DNA from 2 places in the Serratia sp. NFX21 genome. Region 1 is predicted to be linked to the other one. Evidence: predicted binding sites of a transcription regulator. Region 1 holds the regulator's gene; the other holds the start of a gene.
What was found. The regulator PurR, encoded in region 1, represses purine synthesis genes. The targets are predictions, from matches to a motif close to CANGCAAACGTTTGCNTG.
Positions count from the first base shown of each region.

Region 2: the regulator PurR is predicted to act here: its motif matches at 3,803-3,820, upstream of purL (phosphoribosylformylglycinamidine synthase).

Region 1 is NZ_CP183196.1:2,786,716-2,794,689, reverse strand. Features, by position in the region: gene ACNT1W_RS13295 (alkene reductase) at 1-1,094, shown strand, start outside; gene idi (isopentenyl-diphosphate Delta-isomerase) at 1,165-1,704, opposite strand; gene gloA (lactoylglutathione lyase) at 2,036-2,443, shown strand; gene rnt (ribonuclease T) at 2,523-3,203, shown strand; gene ACNT1W_RS13275 (Grx4 family monothiol glutaredoxin) at 3,272-3,619, opposite strand; gene ACNT1W_RS13270 (C40 family peptidase) at 4,034-4,855, shown strand; gene sodB (superoxide dismutase [Fe]) at 5,049-5,627, shown strand; gene ACNT1W_RS13260 (YnhF family membrane protein) at 5,681-5,770, opposite strand; gene purR (HTH-type transcriptional repressor PurR) at 6,094-7,119, shown strand; gene punR (DNA-binding transcriptional activator PunR) at 7,116-7,974, opposite strand, start outside.
Region 2 is NZ_CP183196.1:4,433,430-4,441,403, forward strand. Features, by position in the region: gene purL (phosphoribosylformylglycinamidine synthase) at 1-3,706, opposite strand, end outside; gene mltF (membrane-bound lytic murein transglycosylase MltF) at 3,986-5,446, shown strand; gene tadA (tRNA adenosine(34) deaminase TadA) at 5,447-5,992, opposite strand; gene ACNT1W_RS20720 (DUF2157 domain-containing protein) at 6,143-7,195, shown strand; gene yiaY (L-threonine dehydrogenase) at 7,343-7,974, shown strand, end outside.

The DNA.
Region 1 (7,974 bases):
AGATTGAAAAATTGTTCTCCCCGCTGAAGGTTGGCGCTGTAACCCTGCCGAACCGCGTGTTTATGGCCCCGCTGACGCGCCTGCGCAGCATTGAGCCTGGTGATATCCCGACGCCGCTGATGGGAGAATATTATGCCCAACGCACCAGCGCGGGTCTGATTGTCACCGAAGCCACCCAGATTTCTTTCCAGGGGAAAGGCTATGCCGGCGCACCGGGGCTGCATACCCCAGAGCAGATCGCCGCGTGGAAAAAGATCACTCAGGCGGTGCATGACAAAAACGGCCATATCGCCGTTCAGCTGTGGCACGTAGGCCGTATTTCCCATAACAGCCTGCAGCCAGGCCAACAGGCTCCGGTTGCCCCTTCTGCGATCAATGCCGACACCCGTACTACCGTACGTGACGAAACCGGGGCCTGGGTACGAGTACCAACCTCTACCCCACGCGCCCTGGAAACTGAAGAGATCCCAGGCATCATTAACGATTTCCGCCAGGCGACTGCCAACGCCCGTGAGGCCGGTTTCGACTTTATCGAACTGCATGCGGCGCACGGCTATCTGCTGCACCAGTTTATGGCTCCGGCATCTAACCAACGTACCGATCAGTACGGCGGCAGCATCGAAAACCGCACTCGCCTGACACTGGAAGTGGTTGACGCCAGCATCGCTGAATGGGGTTCAGAACACGTCGGTATCCGTATTTCACCGCTGGGCCCGTTCAACGGCCTGGATAATGGTGAAGATCAGGAAGACGCGGCGCTGTATCTGATTGAAGAGCTGAACAAGCGTAACATCGCTTTCCTGCACATTTCCGAACCCGACTGGGCCGGTGGCAAGCCTTACTCCGATGCCTTCCGTGACTCGGTACGCGCCCACTTTAAAGGGGTGATTGTCGGTGCCGGTGCCTATACCGCCGAGAAAGCAGAAGAGCTGATCAATAAAGGCTTTATCGACGCCGTGGCCTTTGGCCGTAGTTATATCGCCAACCCGGACCTGGTTGAGCGCTTCAAGCAGAGCGCGGAGCTGAACGAACCTAAACCGGAAACTTTCTACGGTGGTGGTGCTGAAGGCTACACCGACTACCCAACGCTGTAAGTAAAACAGCAAAGCCCGCCGGTATGCCAATGCCGGCGGGCTTTTTGCCATTTAGCGGGAAACCTGTCAGTTAACTCGCAGCCAACCTTGCCCAACGTTCCATTTCATTGGCGCCAAGATCCTTCATTATTGTCAGAAACCAAACGGTAAACTTTTCAGGATTGCGCGTTGTTTCATCCGTTAATTGCTGAATATCAGTCCACGACCAACTATGGGCCTCTTCAGGCGCCCCCTGCGGCTTGCCGTCAAATAACCCGACGTAGATATGATCGAATTCGTGCTCAATTAAATCGCCGGGTACCGCAGCCTGATAGGTAAAGCTGGAAACTTGTTGTAACTCAGTGCTGAACCCCATCTCTTCCTGCAGGCGGCGCTGAGCCGCGGCCAGCGTTGACTCACCCCAGCGCGGGTGGCCACAGCAACTGTTGGTCCATAGCCCGGCCGAGTGATACTTACTGAATGCCCGCTGTTGCAACAGCAGGCGGCCCTGGCTATCAAAGATAAAAATTGAAAATGCCCGGTGCAGTAACCCCTGTTGGTGTACCTGCGTTTTGCTTTGGGAGCCAATGGCATTATCATCAGCATCCACCAGAATTAGCATTTCATCCATTGATCGGCTCCTTCGGCAAACGCGATGTTCTCGTACTGAAAAAAGTCATATTAACCAGATCCAAATTTATAAATTAATCCCGCCCAATCCGGACGCAACAACGTTATCGTGACGCGCCATCCCTTGCAGTGGTTATAGTACCTATTTCCACCCGCCACACGGCGACAAAGTGTGCGGTTGTGTTACCCTGCCGAACCAATGAGTGACAACGTCACTGATGTAGTAATGCTCCCTGCCGTGGCATACATTGAAATCCCTTATGCGGCAACGCTATACTGGATTTGCTTCAATCCATCCGCCATTGGCAACGGCACATCCAATCAGAGGAATTATGCGCTTACTCCATACCATGATCCGCGTCGGTGACCTGCAACGCTCCATCGACTTCTATACCAAGGTATTAGGCATGCGCTTGCTGCGTACCAGCGAGAACCCGGAATACAAGTACTCACTGGCGTTTGTAGGCTATACCGATGAAAGCGAAGGTGCGGTGATTGAACTGACCTATAACTGGGGCACCGACAGCTACGAAATGGGCACCGCATTCGGCCACCTGGCACTGGGTGTGGATGATGTCGCCGCAACCTGTGACAGCATTCGTAATGCCGGCGGCAAGGTCACTCGCGAAGCCGGCCCGGTCAAGGGCGGCACCACGGTTATCGCCTTTGTTGAAGATCCGGACGGTTATAAAATCGAACTGATCGAAAACAAACACGCCGGCCACGGCCTCGGCCACTAAGGTCAACCAGGGGCGCTTACTGCGCCCTTGTTTTTTCCCGCGTGATTACCGCCTGCAACCGGGCGCAAAATTTGCCATAATGCGCGCTGCATTCGATGAAGATAAGAAACTGATGGCCGAAAAAAGTGATCTTAACGCCCTGAGTGGCCGTTTTCGTGGGTTTTACCCCGTAGTGATAGATATAGAAACTGCCGGATTTAATGCCAAAACTGACGCGCTGCTGGAGATTGCCGCCGTTACGTTAAAAATGGATGAAGACGGCTGGTTGCAGCAGGACGAAACCCTGCATTTTCACGTGGAGCCTTTTGAAGGTGCCAACCTGCAACCCGAAGCGCTGGCTTTTAACGGCATAGATCCGAGTAATCCCCTGCGCGGTGCGGTCAGTGAATACGATGCACTGCACGCTATTTTTAAAGCGGTGCGCAAGGGCATTAAGGATCGCGGCTGTAACCGGGCGATAATTGTGGCGCATAACGCCAATTTTGATCACAGTTTCCTGATGGCTGCCGCCGAGCGTGCCAGCCTGAAACGCAATCCTTTCCATCCTTTCGCCACCTTTGACACCGCGGCGTTAAGCGGACTGGTGTTGGGACAAACGGTACTGGCCAAAGCCTGCATTGCCGCCGATATTCCCTTCGATAGTGCCCAGGCCCATTCAGCGCTGTATGACACCGAGCAAACCGCTCAGCTGTTCTGCGAGCTGGTTAACCGCTGGAAACGCCTTGGCGGTTGGCCGCTGGCGGTCACGAATACCGACTAAGAAAAAAATCGGGCGGCCCAGTATTAGCTGGCACCGCCCGATGACTTCCAACAATAAAACCGAGCCGATTATGGCTGCTGGTCTTCCTGCTGTTTGTACTTCTCTGCCGTTTCTTTGATCAGCTGCTGCAATTCGCCGCGCTGATACATTTCCATGATGATATCACAGCCGCCGACCAGCTCACCGTCTACCCACAGCTGCGGGAAGGTCGGCCAGTTGGCGTATTTCGGCAACTCGGAACGGATGTCCGGGTTCTGCAGAATATCAACGTAAGCAAAGCGTTCGCCACAGGCAGACAGTGCCTGCACGGCTTGCGCCGAGAAACCGCAGTTTGGCAATTTCGGTGAACCTTTCATGTACAGCAGAATTGGGTTCTCAGTGATCTGGTGCTGAATTTTTTCAATCGTCGTCGTCATTATATTGCTTCCTCAAGCCAAATCTCATGGCTACAACATGCATCACACTGGCTATTGTAGCGGCTGGAACAGTTGCAAGAAAACGCCATCTTTTGCAAGGGCATTCCCCCGTTGTCAGTCGCGTCTCACCGGCAGGGCCTTTCCGGTCAAAACATATGCTCAGAATAACATTTTTAATCCGGCCATTTCACTAATATATTTCCTGTCAAAAAGTGCACCTTAATAAATTCCCTGGCGGTCATTGTTGGTTTTTTATACATCAACAGTTTGATTTTTCGGCAAAAAAAATGCTATTAACGTTTTCTCACAATATGGATTATCATTTATGAGTTCTTCGCTGTTTTATATGGCGAAATTCGGGAATACTGTCACTCATTCGATATCTGTTCCGGGGCCAAGGTTGGTAACGTCGACATGCGTTTAATTCTTACGCTTTTTGTGCTGTTGTTTACACAGCTATTCTTTAATCTGGCGCATGCAGCGCCACAGGCACGTGTTGCCGCTGAGCAGCGCAAGAGCCACGTAAACGAAGCCCGGCCGGATGACCGCAAGAAAAAGAAAGCGGTTAAGGCCAGCAGCAAAAAAGTAAAAGTCACTACTCCGCAGAAAACCGCCAAGGTCTCCAAAGCCAAAACAGAAAAAACCGCTAAAAAGATCGTTAGCACAAAATCGAAAAACAAAACTCATAAAATAGCCAAAATTAAAGTGACCCCGCCGAAGAAGGGCTATAAAAAAGGCTATGGGCGCCATCGTGAAACCGGTATGGCAACCGCCAAATTGGTGGCTGACGAAAAACCACTGAAGCTCAGCCCTGCGCACAAAAAACGCTACCAGCATGCCAAGCAAACCGCGATGGCCAAGCTGATGGATCAAATGGGTAAACCTTATCGCTGGGGTGGCTCCTCGCCAAGAACCGGCTTTGACTGTAGCGGTCTGATTTATTACGCCTATAAAGACATCGTTAAAATTAAAATGCCGCGTACCGCCAACGAGATGTATCACCTGCGTGACGCAGCGCCGATCAAGAAGAGTGAGCTGGAAAGCGGCGATCTGGTGTTCTTCCGCATTAACAACCGCGGCGTGGCCGACCATGTTGGGGTTTATTTGGGTAACGGCAAATTCATTCAGTCCCCGCGTACCGGTGAAGAAATCCGCATCAGCCAGCTCGATAACGACTACTGGCAAAACCACTACATCGGCGCACGCCGGGTAGTCACGCCAAAAACCATTCGATAAACTCCCTTGCGGCTGGCACTGTCAGCCGCTCTCCCCTGATCGTTTCCCCAAACCTCGTAGTCATAGCCAATCCCTTGCCCGTTCCCCCTGTAATTCATCGCGAAAATTGCTAAGCTAAATACCCACAATAAAAACAGGTCAATCTAATACCCGTTGTTACGACGGTGGACTGGCACTGTACAAGGAGAAAGCAATGTCGTTCGAACTTCCTGCATTACCTTATGAAAAAAACGCCCTCGAACCGCACATTTCCGCAGAAACTCTGGAATACCATTATGGCAAGCATCACAACGCCTACGTGGTGAACCTGAACAATCTGCTGAAAGGCAGCAAGTTTGAAGGGTTGTCCCTCGAAGAGATCGTTAAGGCCTCTGACGGCGGCATCTTCAATAATGCCGCTCAGGTATGGAACCACACTTTCTATTGGCACTGTCTGTCGCCACAGGGCGGCGGTGAGCCTGAAGGTAAACTGGCCGTGGCGATTAATCAGGCATTTGGTTCTTTCGCCGAATTTAAACAGCAATTCAGCGACGCCGCAGTGAAAAACTTTGGCGCAGGCTGGACCTGGCTGGTGAAAAAACCGGAGGGTTCGCTGGCGATTGTTAACACCTCGAACGCAGCGACACCGCTAACCGGTGATGATAAACCGCTGCTGACCGTCGACGTTTGGGAACACGCCTATTACATCGATTACCGCAACGCACGACCTGCCTACCTGGAAAACTTCTGGGCACTGGTTAACTGGGCATTTGTGGAAAAGAACCTGGCGTAACGCGGGGAAAAACAATCAGGCGCAGCGGGCTGCGCCTGTTTTACTTGAGGGGATCAGTTCAAAGCAGCGGTGAAGCTGAAAGCAATAATCACGGCCAGCGCACAAACGGTGGTGAACAGTGACATTTTCAGATCGGTATCCATTACAACTCCTTTTCAGATTGGGTTTCCCAAGGGTAAAAGGCACACAATTAATGCGTCAAACCATTTTCACACAGTTGAACAATAAAATCTTGTTATCATTTCCCGGTTTATTATACCGATTACCTCTTCCACTTTGGCTCAATATGGGACAAAATTCGCAGTTCACAACTGTGTACCGGCAAAATGCCCCTCCTGACCAAGCGCTGACGACTTCAACACACTAAAAACTCAGTTTTCGCTTCTTTGGAGAAGGATCTACGCAGGCAAACGATTAACATCACACTTACATACTGCAACATGTGAGTTCAGGAGTCATTCTTTACATGGCAACGATTAAAGATGTGGCCAAACGCGCTGGCGTTTCCACCACCACCGTTTCGCACGTCATCAATAAGACTCGTTTCGTCGCCGAAGAGACAAAAGCGGCCGTTGGCGCTGCGATTAAAGAGCTGCATTACTCACCCAGCGCCGTAGCGCGCAGCCTGAAGGTCAATCACACCAAATCGATTGGCCTGCTGGCCACCTCCAGCGAAGCCCCCTACTTTGCCGAAGTGATCGAGGCGGTAGAAAACAGCTGCTACAGCAAAGGCTATACGCTGATTTTATGTAACTCGCACAACAATCTGGACAAACAGCGGGCCTATCTGGCGATGCTGGCGCAAAAGCGTGTTGATGGTCTGCTGGTGATGTGTTCGGAATATCCAGACCAATTGCTCGGCATGCTGGAAGACTACCGCAACATCCCAATGGTTGTGATGGACTGGGGCGCGGCCCGCGGTGATTTTACCGATAGCATCATTGATAACGCCTTCGCCGGCGGCTATCTGGCCGGGCGTTATCTGATTGAACGCGGTCACCGCGATATTGGAGCCATTCCAGGCCAACTGTCGCGCAATACCGGTGGCGGCCGCCATCAGGGCTTTTTAAAAGCCATGGAAGAAGCCAATATTGAAGTACGTGACGAGTGGATTGTTCAGGGTGACTTTGAGCCGGAATCCGGCTACAAGGCCATGCACCAGATCCTGTCGCAAAAACATCGCCCGACCGCGGTATTCTGCGGCGGCGACATCATGGCGATGGGCGCGATCTGCGCCGCCGACGAACTTGGGCTGCGGGTGCCACAAGACATTTCGGTGATTGGCTACGATAACGTGCGTAACGCCCGCTATTTCACCCCGGCACTGACCACCATTCATCAACCCAAAGAGCGTTTGGGTGAAATGGCGTTCACCATGTTGCTGGACCGTATTATCAGCAAGCGTGAAGAGTCGCAGGTGATTGAAGTGCATCCGAAACTGATTGAGCGTCGTTCGGTCGCTGACGGCCCATTCATCGATTACCGCCGCTAATTGCTAATGCCGGAAGCCGCTGTGGTTTCCGGCACCACTTCGCTTAGCCATTCCTGATTCAGCGTTTCACTGTCCCCCAGGTAATCCAACAGCCAGGCCATCGCCGGTGATGGCGTATTCTGCTGCCAGGTCAGACAACAGGGGCTGGCCGGAAACGGCTGCTGCAGCTGCAACGCTACCAGTTCCCCACGCTGCACCAATGGCAAGGCCTGATGCGCCGGCATCATGCCAACGCACAGGCCGGCACACAGACAATCCAGCGCCGAGGCCCAGTCCGGCACCACCAGCCGCCGTTGGTTGTCCAGTGTCCAGGTGACCCGCTTGGGCAGGTTGCGCGAGGTATCTTCCAGACACAGCGACGGGAAAGGCCGCAGTTGCTCATCATTCAACAGGCCATCCATCATCGCCAGCGGATGCTGCGGACTGACCACGCACAGCCAGCGCATGTCGCCCATATCGCGAAAGGCAAACCCGCCCCCGACCGGCACCGCACGCGTCGCCCCAATAGCCATATCAGCACGCCCGTCCACCAGCGCATCCCAGACGCCGTTAAACACCTCAGGTTGGACCATCAGTTCTACGTCGGGGAAATGGCGATAGAAGTCCAGAACCAGTTGGCGGCAGCGCTGGGGTTTAACAATGATGTCTACCGCAATTTTCAGTTGGCCACGCCAACCGTTAGCCACCTGTTGACACTGGCGGCGGGTGTCGAGCATTTTTTTGATGACACTGCGTGCCTCCTGCACAAACACCACGCCGGCCGGGGTCAGTTCCACGTCACGATGACGCCGTTCAAACAGCGGAACCGCCAGCCATTGTTCCAATTGCCGCACGGTATAACTGACCGCCGAGGGC
Region 2 (7,974 bases), 1.6 Mb from region 1:
CTGGGTAGGTTTCCGTGACCTGACCGGCATTATCGACAAAGCGCAACGCCACCAGGTTATGGTGCTCCAGAGCCGCCAGATGTGCAGCATCGCGCACCTCGACGTACCCTTCACCGTGCGAGACGGCGATCGGCATGCGTGAACCCGCCATACCCTGCATGAACAGCGACGGGCTGGCCGCCACTTCCACCAGGCTGAAACGCGCTTCAAAACGGTCTGACAAATTGCGTACGAAACGCGGCCAATGTTCAGCCCCTGGGATCAGGTCGCGCAGGTTCGACATCATCTGGCAACCGTTACACACGCCCAACGCCAGGGTCTGCGGACGGTGGAAGAAGGATTCGAACTCGTCACGGACGCGATCGTTGAACAGAATCGACTTCGCCCAGCCTTCACCGGCGCCCAGTACGTCACCGTACGAGAAGCCGCCGCAGGCCACCAGCGTATGGAAGTCCTGCAGGTCGCGACGGCCTTCCAGCAAATCGCTCATATGCACGTCTACCGCATCAAAACCGGCGCGATGGAATGCTGCCGCCATCTCAACGTGAGAGTTAACCCCCTGCTCACGCAGTACCGCCACTTTAGGACGTGCGCCCTTGGCGATGTACGGCGCAGCAATGTCTTCTTCCGGAGCAAAGCTCAGTTTGACGTTCAGACCAGGATCGCGCTCATCCTGCTTGGCCTGGTGTTCCTGATCGGCACATTCCGGGTTATCACGCAGGCGCTGCATCTGCCAGGTGGTTTCCGCCCACCAGGTGCGCAGCGTGGCGCGGCTTTCGCTGTATACCGTTTTATCGCCCTGTGTGATCACAAAGCGATCGCCAGTCTGCACGCTGCCGATGTGATGAACATTGTCCGTCAGGCCGTGCTGAGCAAATACCTGCTGTACCGCTGCAAGCTGGTCAGCCGTAACCTGGATCACTGCGCCCAACTCTTCGTTGAACAGCGCAGCCAGCGCATCGTCGCCCAGCGCTTTGATATCCACCTGCACGCCGCAGTGGCCGGCAAACGCCATTTCCGCCAACGTAACCAACAGGCCGCCGTCGGAACGGTCGTGATAAGCCAGCAGCGCGCGATCGGCCACCAACTGCTGCATGGCGTTAAAGAAGCCCGCCAACTGCTCAACGTTGCGCACGTCGGCCGGTTTGTCGCCCAGTTGACGATAAACCTGCGCCAACGCAGTGGCACCCAGCGCGTTATGGCCGTTACCCAGGTCGATCAGCAGCAGTGCGCTGTCGCCCTTATCGGTACGCAGTTGTGGCGTCACGGTGTGGCGGACATCTTCTACACGAGCAAAACCGGTGATCACCAGTGACAGCGGCGAGGTCATTTCGCGCTGTTCGTTGCCTTCCTGCCAGCGGGTTTTCATCGACATCGAGTCTTTGCCCACTGGAATAGTGATCCCCAGCGCCGGACAAAGTTCTTCGCCCACCGCTTTCACCGCTTCATACAGACCGGCGTCTTCACCCGGGTGACCGGCTGCCGCCATCCAGTTAGCAGAAAGCTTCACGCGCTTGAGCGAACCGATTTCGGTCGCGGCCAGGTTGGTCAGCGCTTCCCCGACCGCCAGGCGGCCAGAGGCAGCGAAGTCCAGCAGGGCTACCGGCGCACGTTCGCCGATCGACATCGCTTCACCGTAATAGCTGTCCAGGCTGGCGGTGGTAACCGCACAGTCGGCCACCGGGATCTGCCACGGGCCGACCATCTGATCGCGTGCCACCATACCGGTCACGGTACGGTCGCCAATGGTGATCAGGAAGGTTTTCTCTGCAACCGCCGGCAGATGCAGTACGCGGTTGACCGCATCATTCAGGGTGATCTCGTCACGCTGCAGCGGCTGGCCTTTGGCCTGCAGACGAGTCACGTCACGCGTCATCTTCGGCGTTTTGCCCAACAGCACGTCCAGCGGCATGTCGATCGGCTGGTTGTCGAAATGGCTGTCGTTCAGTGTCAGATGCTGTTCTTCGGTGGCTTCACCGATCACCGCATAAGGCGCACGCTCACGGCGGCAAATCTCATCAAACTGCGCCATCTGCGCCGGTGCAATCGCCATCACATAGCGTTCCTGCGATTCATTACACCAGACTTCCAGCGGACTCATGCCCGGTTCGTCGTTCAGAATATCGCGCAGTTCGAAACGACCACCGCGGCCACCGTCGCTGACCAGTTCAGGCATGGCGTTGGACAAGCCACCGGCGCCGACATCGTGGATAAACAGAATCGGGTTTTGTTCACCCAACTGCCAGCAGCGGTCGATCACTTCCTGGCAACGACGTTCCATTTCCGGGTTGTCGCGCTGTACCGAAGCGAAATCCAGATCGGCATCAGACTGGCCAGAGGCCATGGATGATGCCGCGCCGCCGCCCAGGCCGATATTCATTGCCGGGCCACCCAGCACCACCAGTTTGGCACCGACGGTGATTTCAGCTTTTTGTACGTGGTCGGCACGGATGTTACCGATACCGCCCGCCAGCATGATCGGCTTGTGGTAGCCACGCAGTTCCACGCCGTTATGGCTGTTGACCTGCTCTTCATAGGTACGGAAATACCCCACCAGCGCCGGACGGCCGAATTCGTTATTGAACGCCGCACCGCCCAATGGGCCGTCGGTCATGATGTCCAGTGCCGTCACAATGCGGTCTGGCTTGCCGAAATCCTGCTCCCATGGCTGTTCAAAACCGGGAATACGCAGGTTGGAAACCGAGAAGCCTACCAGACCGGCCTTGGGTTTGGCACCGCGGCCAGTCGCGCCTTCGTCACGGATCTCGCCGCCGGAGCCGGTAGCCGCACCCGGCCATGGGGAGATCGCCGTTGGGTGGTTATGAGTTTCCACCTTCATCAGGATATGAGCGGCTTCCTGATGGTAGTCATACTGGCCGCTTTCCGGTGCGGCGAAGAACCGACCGACCTGCGAGCCTTCCATCACGGCCGCGTTGTCTTTATATGCCGACAACACGTAATCCGGCGTCTGTTCGAAGGTATTTTTGATCATTTTGAACAGCGACTTCGGTTGCTGTTCGCCGTCGATGATCCAATCGGCATTGAAAATTTTATGGCGGCAGTGCTCGGAATTGGCCTGCGCGAACATGTAGAGTTCGATATCCGTCGGGTTGCGCCCCAGACCGGTAAAGGCATTCAGCAGATAGTCGATTTCGTCTTCGGCCAGTGCCAGGCCCAGCTTGAGGTTAGCCTGCTCCAGCGCGCTGCGCCCTTCCCCCAGCATATCGACCCTCTGGTAAGGTGCCGGCTGATGCTGAGCGAACAGTTGCTCCGCCTGTTGCAGGCTGCTGAAGACGGTTTCCATCATGCGGTCGTGCAACAAGGTGGCAAGCTGCTGCCATTGGGCTTCGGTCAGCGCCTCTGCCTTGACGTAGAACGCCAGACCGCGCTCCAGCCGCAGCACCTGCTTCAAACCGCAGTTATGGGCGATATCGCTGGCTTTGGAAGACCACGGAGAAAGGGTACCCGGACGCGGCGTCACCAACAGCAGGCGGCCTTCAGGGGCATGTTCGGCGAGAGAGGGGCCGTACTTGAGCAGGCGCGCGAGCTTGGCGTGCTCTTCGGTATTTAATGGTGCGCTAACATCAGCAAAGTGGACGTACTCGGCGTAGATATCACTGACCGGAAGTTGAGCGTCCTGGCAGCGGGACAGCAGTTTGGTAACACGAAAAGCCGACAAAGCGGGCGAACCACGCAGTATTTCCATAATCAAAGTTCTCTCGTCTTCGAAGCAACTGACTTCAGCACTTCATTGGGCGCAACAGGGGGAAAACGCGCGCCATTATAGAGAATCTACGCCGCCGACGAAACCGTTTGCGTAGCTATTATTGATAAAAGCTCTCCGCCCCCTCGAATTGTCATAACGTGTCAATAAAGTTGCGCGCTGGCGTTTTGTTGCGCAAAATGCCCCGGCACTGTTGATTTAACCATAAGAAAAGACTGGTCAGCCGTCGGCAGTGCATGTGTGCCACCACTGGATAACTATTTGAAACGCCTTAAAATAAACTACATTCTAATCGGTGTTGTTACCTTGCTTCTGGCGCTCGCCCTGTGGCCCAATATTACCTGGCGCGGCGGTCAGGGCGGGCAACTCGAAGAGATCAAATCGCGCGGAGAGTTGCGTATCAGTACGCTAAACTCGCCGTTGACCTATTTCACCACCAAGCAGGGGCCGAGTGGTCTCGACTACGAGTTGGCAAAACGCTTCGCCAACTACCTGGGCGTGAAACTGGTGGTGATCCCGCACAAGAACATTAATGACCTGTTTGACGATCTGGACGATGACGATGCCGACCTGTTGGCCGCCGGTCTGATCTACAATCAGGATCGCCTCAGCCGCGCGCGCACTGGCCCGGCTTATTATTCCGTTTCCCAACAGTTGGTTTATCGCCTGGGTACGGCGCGGCCGAAAACCTTTGCTGATATTAAAGGCAAACTGGCGGTGGCCTCCGGCTCGGCACACGTCAGCACCCTGAAACAGCTCAAGCAAAGTAAATTCCCGGATCTCAGTTGGGAAGCCTCCAGCGATCTCACCTCCAAAGAGCTGCTCGAGCAGGTGGCCGACGGCAAGCTGGATTACACCCTCGGCGATTCCGTTACCATCGCGCTGCTGCAACGCATCCACCCGCAATTGGCAGTGGCGTTCGACGTCACCGATGAAGAACCGGTCACCTGGTATCTGAAACGTGGCACCGATGACAGCCTGTATGCGGCAATGCTGGACTTCTACAGCCAGATGGTTGATGACGGCACGCTGGCGCGGCTGGAAGAGAAGTACCTCGGCCACGTAGGCAGTTTCGATTACGTCGATACCAAAACCTTCCTGTCCGCCATCGATTCGGTGCTGCCGACCTTCCGCTCACTGTTTGAAAAGTACGCCAGCGAGATCGACTGGAAACTGCTGGCGGCCATTGCCTATCAGGAATCGCACTGGAACCCGCAGGCAACCTCACCGACCGGCGTGCGTGGCCTGATGATGCTGACACGCGCCACTGCCGACGGTCTGGGGGTTAACGATCGTCTCGATCCCGAGGAAAGTATTCAGGGCGGTGCCCTCTACCTGCAAAGGCTAATGGCCAAGGTGCCCGACAGCGTGCCGGAAGATGAACGTATCTGGTTCTCACTGGCAGCCTATAACATGGGCTGGGGCCATATGCTCGATGCCCGCAAACTGACCAAAATGCAAAAAGGCAATCCGGACAGCTGGGTCGACGTCAAACAGCGTCTGCCGATGCTCAGCCAGAAACGCTATTACCCGCAATTAACCTACGGCTATGCGCGTGGGCGCGAAGCCTATAACTACGTGGAAAACATTCGCCGCTATCAGGTCAGCCTGGTGGGTTATTTGCAGGAAAAAGAGAGAAAGGCGGCACAGGAAGCGGCCGAACAGGCTGACCTGGGGAAAGGTTATCCGGCCGTTACGCCGGAACTGGCACTGAACTTCTGATTATTCCGGCTTGTTATCTACATCGGTGCGCTGCGCTTGTTTCAACGCCTTTTGCTGCTCACGACGCATGCGGAAAAAGTTGCTCAGCGTAGCGGCGCACTCCTCGGCCAGCACGCCGGACAGGATCTCCACCTGATGATTCATGCCGGGGTGGCGCAAAATATCCACCAGCGACCCTGCCGCACCGGTTTTAACATCGGCCGCGCCGTACACCAACCGACGAATACGGCTGTGCACCATAGCGCCTGCACACATCACGCAGGGTTCCAGGGTCACGTACAGGGTAGCATTCAGCAGACGGTAGTTCTGTAGCACTGCCCCGCCCTGCCGCAAAGCCATGATTTCCGCATGCGCCGTCGGATCGTGGCGGCCAATCGGTCGGTTCCAGCCTTCGCCTATCACCTGATTATCCAGCACCAGCAATGCCCCTACCGGCACCTCGCCCTCTTCCTGCGCACGCAGGGCCAACCGCAATGCCTGACGCATCCAGTACTCATCGTTATATTCAGTCATTGCATCATTCCTCGTGCACTTTGCGGCGGGCATTATACACAGTAGGGGCGCTGCATGCTGCGCCCGTGTTAGCCGGGGCGAATATATTCGCCCCCTACAGGTGGGAGCAAAGTTGAACTCTGCTGCTTGAAATACAACGGGTATATACTGATTGAATAACGGTGCTTTTCAGGGACAGGAAACATGAAGTTCAGCAAAAAAAATGCCGCCGTGGTGCGAAAAGCACTGGACGGTTGGGTGGGTGAAGGCGCGCTGACCCCGCAACAACAGCAGCAGCTGCTGCAACATCTCGAGGTACAACCCTTCGACTGGCGACGACTGGCACGTTATGCGTTTCTCGCCGCGCTGGCTTCGCTGGTGATAGCCATCAGCAGCCTGTTCGCCGACAGCGAGCTGCTTTACCGCTTGAGCGAATTGTTCCGCTTCGACGCACCGGTGCGCATGACTATCGCTGCCGTAGTAGCCGCACTTTGCTATATCTGGGCGCTGCGCCGTCGTCGTCGCCATCCGGAAAAACGCTACGGTAATGAGGCGGCGCTGTTCGTTGCCGTGCTGTTTACCGCCTGTGCCCTGTGGCAGATGGGCGTCTGGCTGGATAACGGCAGCGGCCGGGTTTCACTGCTGCTGATATTCGCCGCCCTATTGTATGGCGTGATCGGCTGGTTCAGCCGCTCCGGGCTGGTGTGGTGGTTTGCCCTGCTGTCACTCGGCAACGCCTTCGGCGCCGAAACCGGTTATATGTCCGGCTGGGGAGCTTATTGGCTGGGCATGAGTTTCCCGATGCGCTTTATTGCCTTCGGGTTGGTCCTGATCGCCGCGGCTTTGCTGTTACGACCGCTGCTCGCCAGTCGCGGGCTGGAACGAGTTTCCCTGGCGATGGGCTTGTTGTATCTGTTTATTGCCCTGTGGCTGCTGTCAATCTTTGGCAACTATGGTGACCTCGACAGTTGGTACAACGCTCGTCAAATAGAACTGTTGCACTGGAGCCTATTGTTCGGCCTTGTCGCCGTCGGCTGCATTTGGCTGGGGCTAAAACGTGACGATGGCATGCTGCGCGGGTTCGGCCTGACTTTCCTTGGCATTAACCTCTATACCCGCTTTTTCGAGTTTTTCTGGGGTGCGATGCCAAAGGCGATTTTCTTTGTGCTGCTCGGCCTGAGTCTGTGGGCGTTAGGCCACTACGCTGAAAAAATATGGCAACTGGGCCGCAAACCGCACGACCTGACCGATGATTAACATCCGGCCACGTCTGCAGCGCAGCTAACAACAGGGTGGTTTAAAAGACAACGGGTATACCGCGAAATTGCGATAGATCATAAACGCTTAATAATTAGCGTAGTAATGTTTGAGGCAAGCAATAAAGCTTTTATCAAGGAGTGACTTATGGCTGCCTCAACTTTCTTTATCCCTTCCGTCAATATGATTGGTTCCGGCTGTCTGGACGAAGCGGCAAAGACCATGAAACAACAGGGATTGCGCCACGCATTGATCGTGACCGACAAAGTGTTGAATAACATCGGCGTGGTCGCCCAGGTTCAACAGTTACTCGCCGCGCAACAGATCGAAAGCTGCGTTTATGACGGTACTCACCCTAACCCAACTACCCTTAACGTGAAACAGGGCCTGGCGCTGCTGCAAGAACACCGCTGTGACTGCGTAGTTTCTCTTGGCGGCGGCTCGCCACACGACTGTGCCAAAGGCATCGCGCTGGTCGCGACCAACGGCGGAGAGATCAAGGATTATGAAGGTGTCGATCGCTCCGCCAAACCGCAGTTGCCGATGATTGCCATCAACACCACTGCTGGCACCGCGTCTGAAATGACCCGTTTTTGCATCATCACCGATGAAGCACGCCACATCAAAATGGCGATTGTCGACAAGCACGTCACCCCAATCCTGTCGGTCAACGACCCGCACCTGATGGCCGGTATGCCGAAAGGCCTGACCGCCGCCACCGGGATGGATGCATTAACCCACGCGATTGAGGCCTATGTTTCCAGCGCCGCCAACCCGAT